4 regions of the Streptomyces sp. NPDC048484 genome follow, and region 2 is predicted to be linked to each of the others. Evidence: predicted binding sites of a transcription regulator. Region 2 holds the regulator's gene; each other region holds the start of a gene.
The links. The regulator HrcA, encoded in region 2, represses chaperone genes, less so after heat shock. The targets are predictions, from matches to a motif close to TTNGCACTCNGNNNNNCNGAGTGCNAA.
Positions count from the first base shown of each region.

Region 1: groL (chaperonin GroEL) is a predicted target of HrcA. The motif match lies at 1,823-1,849, and genes of this name have one in related genera.
Region 3: AB0D14_RS19085 (FmdB family zinc ribbon protein) is a predicted target of HrcA. The motif match lies at 2,127-2,153, and genes of this name have one in related genera.
Region 4: groES (co-chaperone GroES) is a predicted target of HrcA. The motif match lies at 1,578-1,604, and genes of this name have one in related genera.

Region 1 covers NZ_JBEZJY010000019.1:99,926-103,853, forward strand. Annotated here, with positions in the region: gene thrC (threonine synthase) at 1-560, shown strand, start outside; gene AB0D14_RS20535 (MoaD/ThiS family protein) at 719-994, shown strand; gene AB0D14_RS20540 (cold-shock protein) at 1,445-1,651, shown strand; gene groL (chaperonin GroEL) at 2,012-3,640, shown strand; gene AB0D14_RS20550 (NADH:flavin oxidoreductase) at 3,900-3,928, shown strand, end outside.
Region 2 covers NZ_JBEZJY010000014.1:1,027-4,954, reverse strand. Annotated here, with positions in the region: gene AB0D14_RS15970 (MBL fold metallo-hydrolase) at 1-415, opposite strand, end outside; gene hrcA (heat-inducible transcriptional repressor HrcA) at 719-1,735, shown strand; gene dnaJ (molecular chaperone DnaJ) at 1,736-2,875, shown strand; gene AB0D14_RS15955 (nitronate monooxygenase) at 2,973-3,928, shown strand, end outside.
Region 3 covers NZ_JBEZJY010000017.1:134,398-138,325, reverse strand. Annotated here, with positions in the region: gene AB0D14_RS19095 (potassium/proton antiporter) at 1-361, shown strand, start outside; gene AB0D14_RS19090 (MFS transporter) at 661-2,058, shown strand; gene AB0D14_RS19085 (FmdB family zinc ribbon protein) at 2,165-2,530, shown strand; gene AB0D14_RS19080 (S-methyl-5'-thioadenosine phosphorylase) at 2,627-3,469, shown strand; gene AB0D14_RS19075 (hypothetical protein) at 3,543-3,928, shown strand, end outside.
Region 4 covers NZ_JBEZJY010000009.1:151,947-155,874, reverse strand. Annotated here, with positions in the region: gene AB0D14_RS11770 (polysaccharide deacetylase family protein) at 1-678, shown strand, start outside; gene AB0D14_RS11765 (polysaccharide deacetylase family protein) at 675-1,457, shown strand; gene groES (co-chaperone GroES) at 1,747-2,055, shown strand; gene groL (chaperonin GroEL) at 2,172-3,797, shown strand.

The sequences.
Region 1 (3,928 bases), on a different contig from region 2:
TCGGCTGGCGGCTGCCGGACCAGCTGGTCGTGCCGATCGCCTCCGGTTCCCAGCTCACGAAGATCGACAAGGGCCTGAAGGAGCTGATCGAGCTCGGCCTCGTCGAGGACAAGCCGTACAAGATCTTCGGTGCCCAGGCCGAGGGCTGCTCGCCGGTGTCCGTCGCCTACAAGGCCGGTCACGACGTCGTACGGCCGCAGAAGCCGAACACGATCGCCAAGTCGCTCGCCATCGGCAACCCGGCCGACGGTCCGTACGTGCTCGACATCGCACGCCGTACCGGGGGTGCCGTGGAGGACGTGAACGACGAGCAGGTCGTGGACGCGATCAAGCTGCTGGCGCGGACCGAGGGGATCTTCGCGGAGACCGCCGGCGGTGTGACGGTGGGGGTCGCGAAGAAGCTGATCGAGAGCGGTCTGCTCGACCCGACTCTGACGACTGTCGTCCTCAACACCGGGGACGGTCTGAAGACCCTGGACGCGGTGGCCTCCGACACGGGGCTCACCGCCACCATTCGCCCGAACCTGGACTCCTTCCACGAGGCCGGGCTCGGTTCCTAGTCGTCTCCTAGGTTCCTGGCCGTCTCCCGGTCGTCTCCTGGCCGTCTCGTAGTCGTTGTTCTCACGCTGCGGGCCGGTGGGGGCCGGTCGCGCAGCGGTTCCCCGCGCCCCTTACGGGGGCGCTGTACGCCAGCCACACCCGACGGAGGTCCTGCCCCATGAGTGTCAACGTCCGTATCCCCACCATTCTGCGCACCTACACGGGCGGTAAGGCCGAAGTGGCCGCCGAGGGTGCGAACCTCGCCGAGGTCATCGCCGACTTGGAGAACAACCACACCGGTATCGCGGCCCGGGTCCTGGACGACCAGGGGAAGCTGCGGCGGTTCGTCAACGTGTACGTGAACGACGACGACGTCCGGTTCGAGCAGGGGCTGGAGACGGCGACGCCGGACGGCGCCGGCGTCTCGATCATCCCGGCGGTCGCCGGGGGCTGAGCGCCTTCGCGTGATGGCTGAAAATTACCCTGGGTAATGCCGAACACGCAGAGTTCATCGAATTGCCCTCTCCGTGAGAGAAACGGAGGGGGCAATTCTATATGGTTGAGCGCGGTACAGTTGGGGAAGCTGCTTCGTTCCGCCCGTCCGGCGCATTGAGTTCACGCCCGGGGCCCGACAAGAAGCAGCCAAAGTGCCCGGCCTTTTTGAGCCGTTTATAGCATTCGCGGGGCCCGACTTGCCCTGAAACTTCTCGAATCCTTCACATATTCCCGATCGGCCGCGCCCGGAATTCTCGTCGGATTGACCTGTTGCAGAGGGCAGTTGGACGGATACATTCGGCCGCGGTCGACGCGTTCCGGCGCACACCCCCAACCGTTGGGGGGTGAGGTCTGACCCGGGTCCGCGAAGTGCGGGTCCGTGCAAGGGCCAGTAATAGGGGAGTTAGGCATGGCTCAGGGCACCGTCAAATGGTTCAACGCGGAGAAGGGGTACGGCTTCATCGCGGTCGACGGTGGTGCGGATGTATTCGTCCACTACAGCGCGATTCAGATGGACGGCTACCGCACCCTGGAAGAGGGTCAGCGGGTCGATTTTGAGATCTCGCAAGGCCAGAAGGGGCCGCAGGCGGACATGGTCCGACTGGCGACCGGCTGAAGCACGCGCCGACTTACTGCAGCGACGTTCTTCTTCCGAAGGGCTCGTACCCCATGGGTGCGGGCCCTTCGGCATGCCGGGGCGCTGCCCCCGTCACCTGATGTCGCCTCCTCCTCCCTCCTGCTCTCGCCTCGCTCTCACCTGCTCCCACCTGCGGATCATCGAGAGGCGCTTGCACTCGCATGGGTCGAGTGCTAATCATTGGCGTTAGCACTCTGAAGGTGAGAGTGACAACGAGGACCGGGTCAGTGAGGTCCGCGGGCCGGGTGGGGCAAGGAACCACCCAGGTCGGCAGGCCGTCCGTCGCGGGCGCAGGCGCGGTCCTGGAGATTCCACCCCAGTCCGGGAGGACCACTTCACATGGCCAAGATCATCGCGTTCGACGAGGAGGCACGGCGCGGTCTCGAGCGCGGGATGAACCAGCTCGCCGACGCCGTCAAGGTCACCCTTGGTCCCAAGGGTCGCAACGTCGTCCTCGAGAAGAAGTGGGGCGCCCCCACGATCACCAACGATGGTGTTTCCATCGCCAAGGAGATCGAGCTCGAGGACCCGTACGAGAAGATCGGCGCTGAGCTGGTCAAGGAAGTCGCCAAGAAGACGGACGACGTCGCCGGCGACGGAACGACCACGGCGACCGTGCTCGCCCAGGCGCTGGTCCGTGAGGGCCTGCGCAACGTAGCCGCCGGCGCCAACCCGATGGCTCTCAAGCGCGGTATCGAGAAGGCCGTCGAGGCCGTCTCCGGTGCCCTGCTGGAGCAGGCGAAGGATGTCGAGACCAAGGAGCAGATCGCTTCTACGGCCTCCATCTCCGCCGCCGACACCCAGATCGGCGAGCTCATCGCCGAGGCGATGGACAAGGTCGGCAAGGAAGGCGTCATCACCGTCGAGGAGTCCCAGACCTTCGGTCTGGAGCTTGAGCTCACCGAGGGTATGCGCTTCGACAAGGGCTACATCTCGGCGTACTTCGCCACCGACATGGAGCGTATGGAGGCCGTCCTCGACGACCCCTACATCCTGATCGCCAACTCGAAGATCGCCAACGTCAAGGACCTGCTCCCGCTCCTGGAGAAGGTCATGCAGGGCGGCAAGCCGCTGCTGATCATCGCCGAGGACGTCGAGGGCGAGGCGCTGTCGACGCTGGTCGTCAACAAGATCCGTGGCACCTTCAAGTCCGTCGCCGTCAAGGCTCCGGGCTTCGGTGACCGCCGCAAGGCCATGCTCGGCGACATCGCCATCCTCACGGGTGGCGAGGTCATCTCCGAGGAGGTCGGCCTGAAGCTGGAGAACGCGGGTCTGGACCTGCTGGGCCGTGCCCGCAAGGTCGTCATCACCAAGGACGAGACCACGATCGTGGACGGCTCCGGCTCTGCCGACCAGGTCCAGGGCCGGGTCAACCAGATCCGTGCCGAGATCGAGAACTCGGACTCGGACTACGACCGCGAGAAGCTCCAGGAGCGCCTGGCGAAGCTGGCCGGCGGCGTGGCCGTCATCAAGGCCGGTGCCGCCACCGAGGTCGAGCTCAAGGAGCGCAAGCACCGCATCGAGGACGCCGTTCGCAACGCGAAGGCGGCCGTCGAGGAGGGCATCGTCGCCGGTGGTGGCGTGGCTCTGCTCCAGGCTTCCTCGGTCTTCGAGAAGCTCGAGCTCACGGGTGACGAGGCGACCGGCGCGAACGCCGTGAAGCTCGCCCTGGAGGCCCCGCTCAAGCAGATCGCCGTCAACGGTGGTCTTGAGGGTGGCGTCATCGTCGAGAAGGTGCGCAACCTGCCCGTCGGTCACGGCCTGAACGCCGCGACCGGTGAGTACGTCGACATGATCGCCGAAGGCATCATCGACCCGGCGAAGGTGACGCGCTCTGCCCTGCAGAACGCCGCCTCCATCGCCGCGCTGTTCCTCACCACCGAGGCCGTCATCGCCGACAAGCCGGAGAAGGCTTCGGCCGGCGCCGGCGCCGGCGGTGGCATGCCGGGCGGTGACATGGACTTCTGAGCCCCGGCTCGGTAGTTCATCGCAGTACGCATTTCAGTACGCGAACGAGGGCGGTACCCCACTCCAGGGGTGCCGCCCTCGGGCATGTCCGGGGTCACAGAGGTATATGGCGGGCCGGCGGAATGTGCGGAGGGCCGGGGTGGTTGTCGCGAGGAGTGATTCATGCGTATGCACATACCAATCGGGATGCGTATACGTACACATGGATCCCCCGCCCGACCGCCCACCCGACCACTCCATCCCCACGAGGAGCCTCTACGTGACTGTCACCGCCTCCGCCTCCCGCGC
Region 2 (3,928 bases):
GATGCCGCGGCTGGACCAGGAGATCCGCCGCCTCGGCCGCCTCCCGAGGATCGGCGCCGTTGCGCACGGCGTCCGCGCGCAGTTCCTCCCGGTCCTGGCCGAGAACCCGCTCCACGCCCACCGCGCCGAACACCTCGACCCCCGCGAACGCCGCCGCCCCGAACACGTGGTCGAAGTGCGGATGTGTGAGCGCGAGGTGCGTGACCCGCCCGCCCCCGAGCAGCCGCCGCGCCCGCGCGCGCAGCCACGCGCCCTCCCGCACGCTCGAACCCGCGTCGATCATGAGCGCCGCGTCCTCGCCCACCACGAGCCCGGCGGTGCAGTCCCACACCGGCAGCCGGCACCGCCCCACGTGCGGGGACAGCTCCTCCCAGCCGGGCCCGCCGCGCTCGGCCCCTTCCCAAGTCACCGTCATACGCCGACGCTATCCGCAGGCACAGCCGCATGTTCCGTATGTCCCCGATGTTCCCGACAGAGCGGGACAGCCCTGTACACGTCGCCCCATGTCGTTGCCATGTCGTTGCCATGTCGTCGCCGTGCCCGGTGTGCTCTTCGTCGCGGCATCGCAGGCCCGCCCTTGCCCGGGCCGTACCCACCGGCCGTACACTTGCCCGGGGATGCTGGCACTCGCGCGCGCTGAGTGCCAGGCGATGACATTGAAGACGACCGACGACCGACCACAGACGACCGCGGCGACGACGAACTGGAGGTGTGCGCGATGCTCAGTGAACGCAGGCTCGAAGTGCTGCGCGCCATCGTCCAGGACTACGTGGGCACGGAGGAGCCGGTCGGCTCGAAGGCGCTCACGGAGCGCCACCGGCTCGGCGTGTCCCCGGCGACCGTCCGCAACGACATGGCGGTCCTGGAGGACGAGGGGTTCATCGCGCAGCCGCACACCAGTGCCGGCCGCATCCCCACGGACAAGGGCTACCGGCTCTTCGTCGACAAGCTCGCGGGCGTCAAGCCGATGACCGCGCCGGAGCGGCGGGCGATCCACCACTTCCTGGACGGCGCCGTCGACCTCGACGACGTCGTCGGGCGGACCGTACGGCTCCTCGCGCAGCTCACCCGGCAGGTGGCCGTCGTCCAGTACCCCTCGCTCACCCGCTCGACCGTGCGTCACGTGGAGCTCCTGGCGCTGGCCCCGGCCCGCGTCATGCTCGTACTGATCACGGACACCGGCCGCGTCGAGCAGCGCATGGTGGACTGTCCGGCCCCCTTCGGGGAGGGCTCTGTGGCAGATCTACGCGCGCGGCTCAACAGCCGGATCACGGGCCGCCGTTTCGCGGACGTCCCGTTGCTGGTGCAGGATCTCCCCGACGCCTTCGAGTCGGAGGACCGGGGTACGGTCTCGACAGTGCTCTCGACTCTCCTGGAGACTCTGGTCGAGGAGACCGAGGAGCGGCTGATGATCGGCGGCACCGCCAACCTGACCCGCTTCGGACATGATTTTCCCCTCACCATCCGTCCGGTGCTTGAGGCGTTGGAGGAGCAGGTCGTGCTCCTCAAACTCCTGGGTGAGGTGAACGATTCGGGCATGGCCGTACGGATCGGTCACGAGAATGCCCATGAGGGACTCAACTCCACTTCTGTGGTGTCGGTCGGTTACGGTTCGGGCGGCGAAGCAGTCGCCAAACTGGGCGTGGTCGGACCGACGCGCATGGATTACCCCGGAACGATGGGAGCGGTACGAGCGGTGGCACGGTACGTAGGACAGATCCTGGCGGAGTCGTAAGTGGCCACGGACTACTACGCCGTACTCGGCGTGAGCCGCGAAGCGTCCCAGGACGAGATCAAGAAGGCATTCCGGCGGCTCGCTCGCGAGCTGCACCCGGATGTCAATCCCGATCCGAAGACGCAAGAGCGCTTCAAGGAGATCAACGCCGCGTACGAGGTGTTGTCGGACCCGCAGAAGAAGCAGCTCCACGACCTCGGTGGCGATCCGTTGTCCCAGGCGGGCGGCGGTGGCGCGGGCGGCTTCGGCGCGGGCGGCTTCGGGAACTTCTCGGACATCATGGACGCGTTCTTCGGCACGGCGTCGCAGCGGGGCCCCCGGTCCCGCACACGGCGCGGCCAGGACGCGATGATCCGGCTGGAGATCGAGCTCGACGAGGCGGCCTTCGGCACGACGAAGGACATCCAGGTCGACACGGCTGTCGTCTGCACCACCTGCAGTGGTGAGGGCGCCGCGCCGGGCACCTCCGCGCAGACCTGTGACATGTGTCGCGGTCGCGGTGAGGTGTCCCAGGTCACGCGGTCCTTCCTGGGCCAGGTCATGACGTCCCGGCCGTGTCCGCAGTGCCAGGGGTTCGGGACGGTCGTTCCGACGCCGTGCCCCGAGTGCGCGGGCGACGGGCGGGTGCGGTCGCGCCGGACCCTGACCGTGAAGATCCCCGCCGGTGTCGACAACGGCACGCGGATCCAGCTCGCGGGCGAGGGCGAGGTCGGACCCGGCGGCGGCCCCGCCGGTGACCTGTACGTCGAGATCCACGAGCTGCCGCACAACATGTTCCAGCGGCGCGGCGACGACCTGCACTGCACGGTCACCATTCCGATGACCGCGGCGGCGCTGGGCACGAAGGTCCCGCTGGAGACGCTCGACGGGCTCGAAGAGGTCGACATCCGTCCGGGAACACAGTCCGGGCAGTCGATTCCGAAGCACGGCCGCGGCATCACACATCTGCGGGGCGGCGGGCGCGGGGACCTCATCGTCCACGTCGAGGTCATGACGCCGACGAAGCTCGACCCCGAGATGGAGCGGGTGCTGCGTGAGCTGGCCGTGCTGCGCGGCGAGGAGCGGCCCACCGGGCAGTTCCAGCCCGGCCAGCAGGGACTGTTCTCCCGGTTGAAGGATGCGTTCAACGGCCGTTCGTGAGCGGTGGGGCCGGGCCCGCCGCAGGACGATTGCGGTGGCTTATGCCCGGCGGACGGCCGGATTCGGACTTGCGCGGAGGACGTGACAACATGCCGTCATGTCCTCCGCGCTGACCGATCTTTTCCCCCTCCCGATCGTGCAGGCCCCGATGGCGGGCGGCGTCTCCGTGCCGCAGCTCGCCGCGGCCGTGTCCGGGGCCGGGGGGCTCGGCTTTCTCGCCGCCGGGTACAAGACGGCCGACGGCATGTACGAGGACATCAAGCAGCTGCGCGGGGCCACGAGCCGGCCGTTCGGCGTGAACCTGTTCATGCCCCAGCCCGAGTATGCCGACCGGTCGGCCGTCGAGGTCTACGCCCACCAGCTCGCCGGTGAGGCCTCCTGGTACGAGACCGAGCTGGGCGACCCCGACAGCGGACGCGACGACGGCTACGAGACCAAGCTCGCCGTCCTCCTCGACAACCCGGTGCCGGTCGTCTCCTTCCACTTCGGCTGCCCCACGCGTGACGTACTGGACTCCCTGAGCCGGGCAGGCACGCTGACCCTGGTCACGGCGACCACCGCCGAGGAGGCGCAGGCCGTGCAGTGGGCGGGCGCCGACGCGGTGATCGTGCAGGGCGTCGAGGCCGGCGGCCACCAGGGCACCCACCGCGACAACCCGGAGACCGACGGCTCCGGCATAGGGCTGCTGTCGCTCATCGCGCAGGTCCGCGAGACCGTGCAGATCCCGATCGTCGCGGCCGGCGGCATCATGCGCGGCAGCCAGATCGCCGCCGCGCTCGCCGCCGGCGCGAGCGCCGCCCAGCTGGGCACGGCCTTCCTCGCCACCCCCGAGTCGGGCGCCAACGCCCTGCACAAGCAGGCACTGACCAACCCCCTCTTCGTACGTACGCAGTTGACGCGGGCGTTCTCCGGCCGGCCCGCCCGGGGCCTGATGAACCGCTTCATACGCGAGCACGGGCCGTACGCGCCCGCCGCCTACCCCGAGGTCCACCACCTCACCTCCCCCCTGCGCAAGGCGGCGGCCAAGGCCGGGGACGCGCAGGGGATGGCGTT
Region 3 (3,928 bases), on a different contig from region 2:
GCTGGCCCGGAAACTGGGCCTGTCCAAGTCCTCGGAGACCGCCGACCTGGGGATCGAGTCGGCGCCACTGGAGCGGCTGCGCGGGCACCTGCTGTCCGTCGCGATCCCGGAGGGGTCCAAGATGCACGGCGTCGAGGTCGCCGAGCTGCGGCTGCCTGCGGGCGCCGCGGTCACGCTGGTCGTACGCGGCGGAGAATCGTTCGTTCCGCTCCCCTCGACCGTGCTGCGGCGCGGGGACGAACTGCTCGTCGTGGCGACGGACCCGGTCCGGGACGCCGCCGAGCGACGGCTGCGCGCGGTCGGCCAGGGCGGCAAGCTGGCGGGCTGGCTGGGGACGGGCGGGAACGACACCGAGGATTGAGGATTGAGGAGCATCGAGGCGGAGGGCGCCGTAGAGGACGACGCGGCAAGCAAACCCAGGCCCGGGGCGAGAGAGTGCTGGTTTTCACAGGTGGACCGTCATTCGCCCCTGTATCATCAAGGCACACCTGATCGAACCAACTCTGCCTGACGCAGTGCTGGCGCGACCGTATGGCGGCCGCGGTGCCCCTCGCAGAGGGCGGCCCGGTATCTACCGCAGTTCCGCGCAAGAGGACAGCTCTCGGCGCCCCGCGCCCCATGAACGGGGCCGCGCTACCAGGTGGCAGAAAGGCACGGGCCGTGGCATCCACGGTCACCTCGGAGACCACCGGAACCCCGGTCTCCCCCCGCCCGGGATACGGACAGCTGCTGCGTACGCGCGGCGCCTGGACGTTCCTGCTCCCCGGCTTCGCCGCACGCCAGCCGTTCGCGATGCTGACCATCTCCATCGTGCTGCTCGTGCAGCACACCACCGGCTCGTACGGGGCCGCCGGCGCCGTCGCCGCCGCGACCGGTGTCTCCATGGCACTGTTCGCGCCGTTCACCGGCCGCCTCGCCGACCGGCACGGCCAGCGGGCGGTGCTGCTTCCCGGCGTCGTCGTCCACGCGCTGGCGGGCCTCTCCCTGACCGCGCTGGCGCTCGCGGACGCTCCCCTGTGGGCACTGTTCGCGGCCGCCGTGCCGACCGGCGCCTCGGTGCCGCAGGTCGGGCCCATGGTGCGCGCCCGCTGGGGCGTCAAGCTGCAGGGCTCACCCCTCATGACGACCGCGGCGGCCTTCGAGTCCGTCACGGACGAGCTGACCTTCGTGTTCGGCCCCCTTCTGGCGACCGCCCTGTGCACCGCCGTGAACCCGGCCGCGGGCCTGCTCACGGAGGCCGCGCTCAGCCTGGTCGGCGGTCTGCTGTTCGCCGCCCAGCGCGGCACCCAGCCGTCCGTCGGTGTGGGTCCTGGGGCCGGGGCTGGGGCCGGTACGGGTTCCGGTTCCGGTGCGGGTCGCGGTGCCGGTGCTGGTCGTGGCGCCTACGGGCACGCGCGCGTGACGCACGCTTCCGCGCTGTCGGTCCCGGGAGTACGCGTTCTGATCGTGGCCTTCCTGGGCATCGGTGCCGTCTTCGGCGGGATGCAGGTCTCGCTCGCCGCATTCAGCGAGTCGATCGGCGAGCCCGGTCTGAACGGTGTCCTGTACGGGACGTTCGCCGCGGGCAACATGCTCTCCGGCGTCGTCTGCGGCGCGATCGCCTGGAAGGTGGCCCCGCCCCGCCGCCTCGTCATCGGGTACGCGGCCCTCGCGCTGACCGCCTCCGGGCTGTGGGCGGCACAGTCGGTGGTCGTCCTCGCCGGGATCGGCCTCCTGGTCGGCATGTGCATCGCACCCACCCTGATCACCGGCTACACGCTCGTCGAGGAGCTGGTGCCGACGGGCGCCCGCACGGAGGCCTTCACCTGGCTGACCGGCGCGGTCGCACTCGGCCAGGCGGCGGCCGTCATGGTCGCCGGACAACTGGAGGACCGGCTCGGGGACGGGGCCGGCTTCCTCGTCCCGATGGGCGGCACACTGCTCGCACTGGCGACCCTGGTGGCCCTGCGCTCGCGGCTGGTGCCGCCGCACGTTCCCAGAGAAATACGTCACTGTGGCTCCGCCGCTGACGCGGCTTCTCCCTTGGGCGCAAAGGCCGTTGCGACGCTCAAACCCTGACCACCACCCGTGACCAGGTGACGTGCGTTACTCCAATCGCTGCCGACACAGGTTAATATGGACGATCGTTAGCACTCACTCAGTGAGAGTGCCAGGAGGAAGACAAGTGCCGACCTACCAGTACCAGTGCACCGAGTGCGGCGAGGGCCTCGAGGCGGTGCAGAAGTTCACCGATGACGCCCTGACCGAGTGCCCCAACTGCAGTGGCCGCCTGAAGAAGGTGTTCTCCGCCGTAGGCATCGTCTTCAAGGGCTCCGGTTTCTACCGCAACGACAGCCGCAGCTCGTCGTCGAGCAGCAGCGCCGCCTCGGCATCGAAGTCCTCGGGCTCGTCGTCCGACTCGAAGCCGGCTTCTTCGTCGGACTCGAAGTCGTCCGCCTCGTCCGGCTCGTCGGACTCGAAGTCATCGTCGTCCTCGGGTTCATCCTCGTCGTCGTCCTCGGGTTCGTCGTCCGGCAGCAACGCCGCCTGACGCTGTCTCGCGCCTTTTCTTACGGAACCCTGTCGCCCCGCCTCTTCGCGGACGGCAGGGTCTTCGGCGTTTCGTGGCCCGGTTAGGGTGCCGTTCATGGCGAACACGGAGAACGTCGAGATCGGCGTCATCGGCGGATCGGGTTTCTACTCGTTCCTCGACGACGTGACCGAGATCCAGGTGGACACCCCCTACGGGCCGCCCAGCGACTCCCTCTACCTCGGCGAGATCGCCGGACGGCGGGTCGCCTTCCTCCCCCGCCACGGCCGCGGCCACCATCTACCGCCGCACCGCATCAACTACCGGGCCAACCTGTGGGCGCTGCGCTCCGTCGGCGTGCGCCAGGTGCTCGGGCCGTGCGCGGTGGGCGGGCTCCGCCCCGAGTACGGGCCGGGGACGCTGCTCGTGCCGGACCAGTTCGTGGACCGTACTCAGTCCCGGGCGCAGTCGTACTTCGACGGGCTGCCGCTGCCCGATGGCAGCACGCCGAACGTGGTGCACGTCTCGCTGGCGGATCCCTACTGCCCCGTCGGGCGCGAGGTCGCGCTCGCGGCGGCGCGCGGGCAGGACTGGGAGCCGGTGGACGGCGGGACGCTGGCCGTGATCGAGGGGCCGCGGTTCTCCACCCGCGCGGAGTCGCTCTGGTACCGGGCGCAGGGCTGGTCCGTGGTGGGCATGACCGGGCATCCCGAGGCGGCGCTCGCCCGTGAACTGGAGCTCTGCTACACGTCGATGACTCTGGTCACCGACCTCGATGCGGGGGCCGGGGCCGGGGAGGGCGTCTCGCACGATGAGGTGCTGCAGGTGTTTGCGGCGAATGTGGGGCGGTTGCGGGGAGTGTTGTTCGACGCGGTGGCTGGGCTGCCGGCGAACGGGACGCGGAATTGTCTTTGTGCTGCGGCGTTGGGCGGGATGGATCCCGGGGTCGAGTTGCCGTAGGGGGCGGTGGAACCGCCCCTTCGGGTGACGGGGTTATCCACAAATGGGCGGTCGTCCACGGGCGCCGACGGGAATGGGCGTGAGGCCGCAGTCTGGGAGCGCGAGCCGATCTTCGACCTCAGACCCCAGACCCAGACCCCAGGCGGTGGTACCCGTGTCGCAGTTGTCATCCTTTCCGCGTCCGTTGGGCACGGACGTTCCCGGCACGTGCGAGGTTCCGCACTTCGATCCCGTGCGGGTGCGGGGAAGGGGGGACCAGGTGCGTCGGCTGGTCCGGCACCGTCGGCGGGCGTTGGCAGCCGGCCTCGCGGTGACCGCGGCGGCACTCGTCGCGGCCGGGCCCGGGGATGGGGATGGGGCGGAGCGGGACACGGGACCGCCTCAGGCCCGTCCGGTGGTCGATTCCGTACGGGAGCGGCGCCCCGTCGAGATGGTGACCGCGCCGGTGCGCATCGCCGA
Region 4 (3,928 bases), on a different contig from region 2:
GCCGAACCCCCGCTGCCCGCACCCCCCGCCCCGGCGAGGAAGCCGCACATCGACACCCGTAAAGGCTTCGCGGTGGAGGACCACGAAGGGCTGCCGCCCGTCTTCACGACCATCCCCACCAAGGACAAGGTCGTCTTCCTCACCCTCGACGACGGCGCCGAGAAGGACCCCGTGTTCTTGCGCATGATGAGCGAACTGAAGATCCCGTACACCGCCTTCCTCAGCGACTACCTCATCAAAGAGGACTACGGATACTTCAAGAAGATGCAGGCCAACGGCGTGGTCCTGAACAACCACACTCTCCACCACCGCTATCTGCCGGACCTCTCGTACGCCGCGCAGAAACACGAGATCTGCGGCATGCAGAAGGTGATCAGAAAGCGGTACGGCAAACGCCCGGCCCTCTTCCGCCCGCCCTTCGGCAACTACAACGAGGACACCCTGCGTGCGGCCGGGTCCTGCGGCATCAAGGCGGCGCCCCTCTGGAACGAGGAGGTCTTCGTCGACCACTGGGAGTACCGGGAGTGGGACCGCGACCTGCACCCCGGAGACATCGTTCTCAGCCACTTCCGCGGCAAGGAGGACTGGGAGGGCACGATGCCCGACATGGTCCGCCGCTTCATGAAACTGGTCACCGGCAAGGGGTACGCGGTGGCACGCCTGGAGGACTACCTGTGAGGCAGCGGGGGACCGCCGCCGCACTGCTCGCCGGCGCGCTCTGCCTCTCCGCCTGTCTCTCCGGCTGTGCCCAGTCCGTCGACCCCATCGAGAGACTGGGCAAGAAGGCCGCGCAGAAGGTACGCACGCACGGGCCCCCCGTGGACGCGTACCGCCGCTGGGGCCTGAGCGACCCGCTCGCCCCGGCACCGGACCCGTCCGGCCGGCGGCCCGCCGCACGCGCCGCGGGGCCCGGCCTGCCGCCTGTCGTGGACCGCGTACCGACCCGCGACAAGGTCGTCTTCCTGACCTTCGAAGACGGCGTCGAGAAGGATCCGCGGTTCGTCGACATGGTGCGTGAACTGCGGCTTCCGGTCAGCGTGTTCCTCACGGACAGCGTCGTCGGGCCGGGATACGCCCACTTCGGGCGGCTGCGCGCGGTCGGCGCGAGCGTGCAGAACCGCACCCTCGACCACCCGTACCTGCCGGGCCTGCCGTACGCGGGCCAGCGGGCCGAGATCTGCGGCCAGCAGGAGAAGCTCAAACAGCGCTTCGGTATCCGCCCCCGCCTCTTCCGGCCGCCCTACGGCGACTACAACGACGACACCCTGCGCGCCGCGGCCGACTGCGGGATCGCCGCGATCGTCCTCTGGCGCGACGAGGACCCGCTCCGCCCGGGCGACATCCTCCACTGCCCCGAGGGCCGGAACGGTACGAGTCTCACGGGGACGACGACCGCGACCTTGAAGCGCATCCAGGAGGACGGCCTCACGGTGGCGCGCCTGGAGGACTACCTGTAGCCGGTTTTCCGCAGTGGGTTCTCCGCAACCGGTTCTCCGTAGCGGGTTCTCCGCAACCGGTTCTCCACTGTCCGCAGGGCCGCTCAGGCCCGCCGAATCCTCCCCGTCCGACGGAGGCAACTGGCACTCCGCTTGACCGAGTGCTAATCGCGGTCATAGTGTCAGCTCTGGCACTCACCGCAGGAGAGTGCCAATAGCGACGGGCAGGTCCGGCACCCGCGACGACGGATCCACCTGGTCGCCACCTCAGACAGTTAACCCCGTAATCTCCGAAGGGGGAGGTCGGATAGTGACGACCACCAGCTCCAAGGTTGCCATCAAGCCGCTCGAGGACCGCATTGTGGTCCAGCCGCTCGACGCCGAGCAGACCACGGCTTCTGGCCTGGTCATTCCGGACACCGCGAAGGAGAAGCCCCAGGAGGGCGTCGTCCTTGCCGTAGGCCCGGGCCGCTTCGAGAACGGCGAGCGTCTTCCGCTCGACGTCAAGACCGGCGACATCGTGCTGTACAGCAAGTACGGCGGCACCGAAGTGAAGTACAACGGCGAGGAGTACCTCGTCCTCTCGGCTCGCGACGTGCTCGCGATCATCGAGAAGTAATTCACCCAGGTTTGCTTTGAACTGCGCCCCTGGCCCCCGCGAGTACTGAACACGAGTACTAAAAAGCCGGGTGCTGGGGGCGCTGTTCGTTTTTTCGAGAGGACTGAATCAGCTCCATGGCGAAGATCCTGAAGTTCGACGAGGACGCCCGTCGTGCCCTCGAGCGCGGCGTCAACAAGCTTGCCGACACGGTGAAGGTGACGATCGGCCCCAAGGGCCGCAACGTCGTCATCGACAAGAAGTTCGGCGCCCCCACCATCACCAACGACGGCGTCACCATCGCCCGCGAGGTCGAACTCGACGACCCGTACGAGAACCTCGGTGCCCAGCTGGTGAAGGAGGTGGCGACCAAGACCAACGACATCGCGGGTGACGGTACGACCACCGCCACCGTGCTGGCCCAGGCGCTCGTACGCGAGGGCCTGAAGAACGTCGCCGCCGGCGCGTCCCCCGCCCTCCTCAAGAAGGGCATCGACGCGGCCGTCGCCGCGGTCTCCGAGGAGCTCCTCGCGACCGCGCGCCCGATCGACGAGAAGTCCGACATCGCGGCCGTCGCCGGTCTGTCCGCCCAGGACAGCCAGGTCGGCGAGCTCATCGCCGAGGCGATGGACAAGGTCGGCAAGGACGGTGTCATCACCGTCGAGGAGTCCAACACCTTCGGTCTGGAGCTGGACTTCACCGAGGGCATGGCCTTCGACAAGGGCTACCTGTCGCCCTACATGGTGTCCGACCAGGAGCGTATGGAGGCCGTCCTCGACGACCCGTACATCCTGATCCACCAGGGCAAGGTCTCCTCGATCCAGGACATGCTGCCCCTCCTGGAGAAGGTCATCCAGACCAACGCCTCGAAGCCGCTGCTGATCATCGCCGAGGACGTCGAGGGCGAAGCCCTGTCGACCCTGGTCGTGAACAAGATCCGCGGCACCTTCAACGCGGTGGCCGTCAAGGCCCCGGGCTTCGGCGACCGCCGCAAGGCCATGCTCGGTGACATCGCCACGCTCACCGGCGCCACGGTCATCGCCGAGGAGGTCGGCCTCAAGCTCGACCAGGTCGGCCTGGACGTGCTGGGCACCGCCCGCCGCGTGACCGTCACCAAGGACGACACGACGCTCGTCGACGGCGGCGGCAACAGCGCCGACGTGGCCGGCCGGGTCAACCAGATCAAGGCCGAGATCGAGTCCACGGACTCCGACTGGGACCGCGAGAAGCTCCAGGAGCGCCTCGCGAAGCTGGCCGGCGGCGTGTGCGTGATCAAGGTCGGCGCCGCCACCGAGGTGGAGCTGAAGGAGAAGAAGCACCGCCTGGAGGACGCCATCTCCGCGACCCGCGCCGCGGTCGAGGAGGGCATCGTCTCCGGTGGTGGCTCCGCGCTCGTCCACGCCGTGAAGGTCCTTGAGGGCAACCTCGGCAAGACCGGCGACGAGGCCACCGGTGTCGCCGTCGTCCGCAAGGCCGCCGTCGAGCCGCTGCGCTGGATCGCCGAGAACGCCGGCCTGGAGGGTTACGTCATCACCTCCAAGGTCGCCGAGCTCGACAAGGGCCAGGGCTTCAACGCCGCGACCGGCGAGTACGGCGACCTGGTCAAGGCCGGCGTCATCGACCCGGTCAAGGTCACGCGTTCCGCGCTCGAGAACGCTGCCTCCATCGCCTCCCTGCTCCTCACGACCGAGACCCTGGTCGTCGAGAAGCCGGCCGAGGAAGAGGGCGACGCGGGCCACGGCGGTCACGGCCACTCCCACTAAGCGCCGCCAGGCACTTACGGACACCTGCTCGGGCTGTACGTCCAGGTAGGCGCCCGGCGAAGGCCCGGTACCCCGTCTCGGCGGGGGCCGGGCCTTCGTGCTGTCGCGTCGATGTCACCGGGTAACGGCAA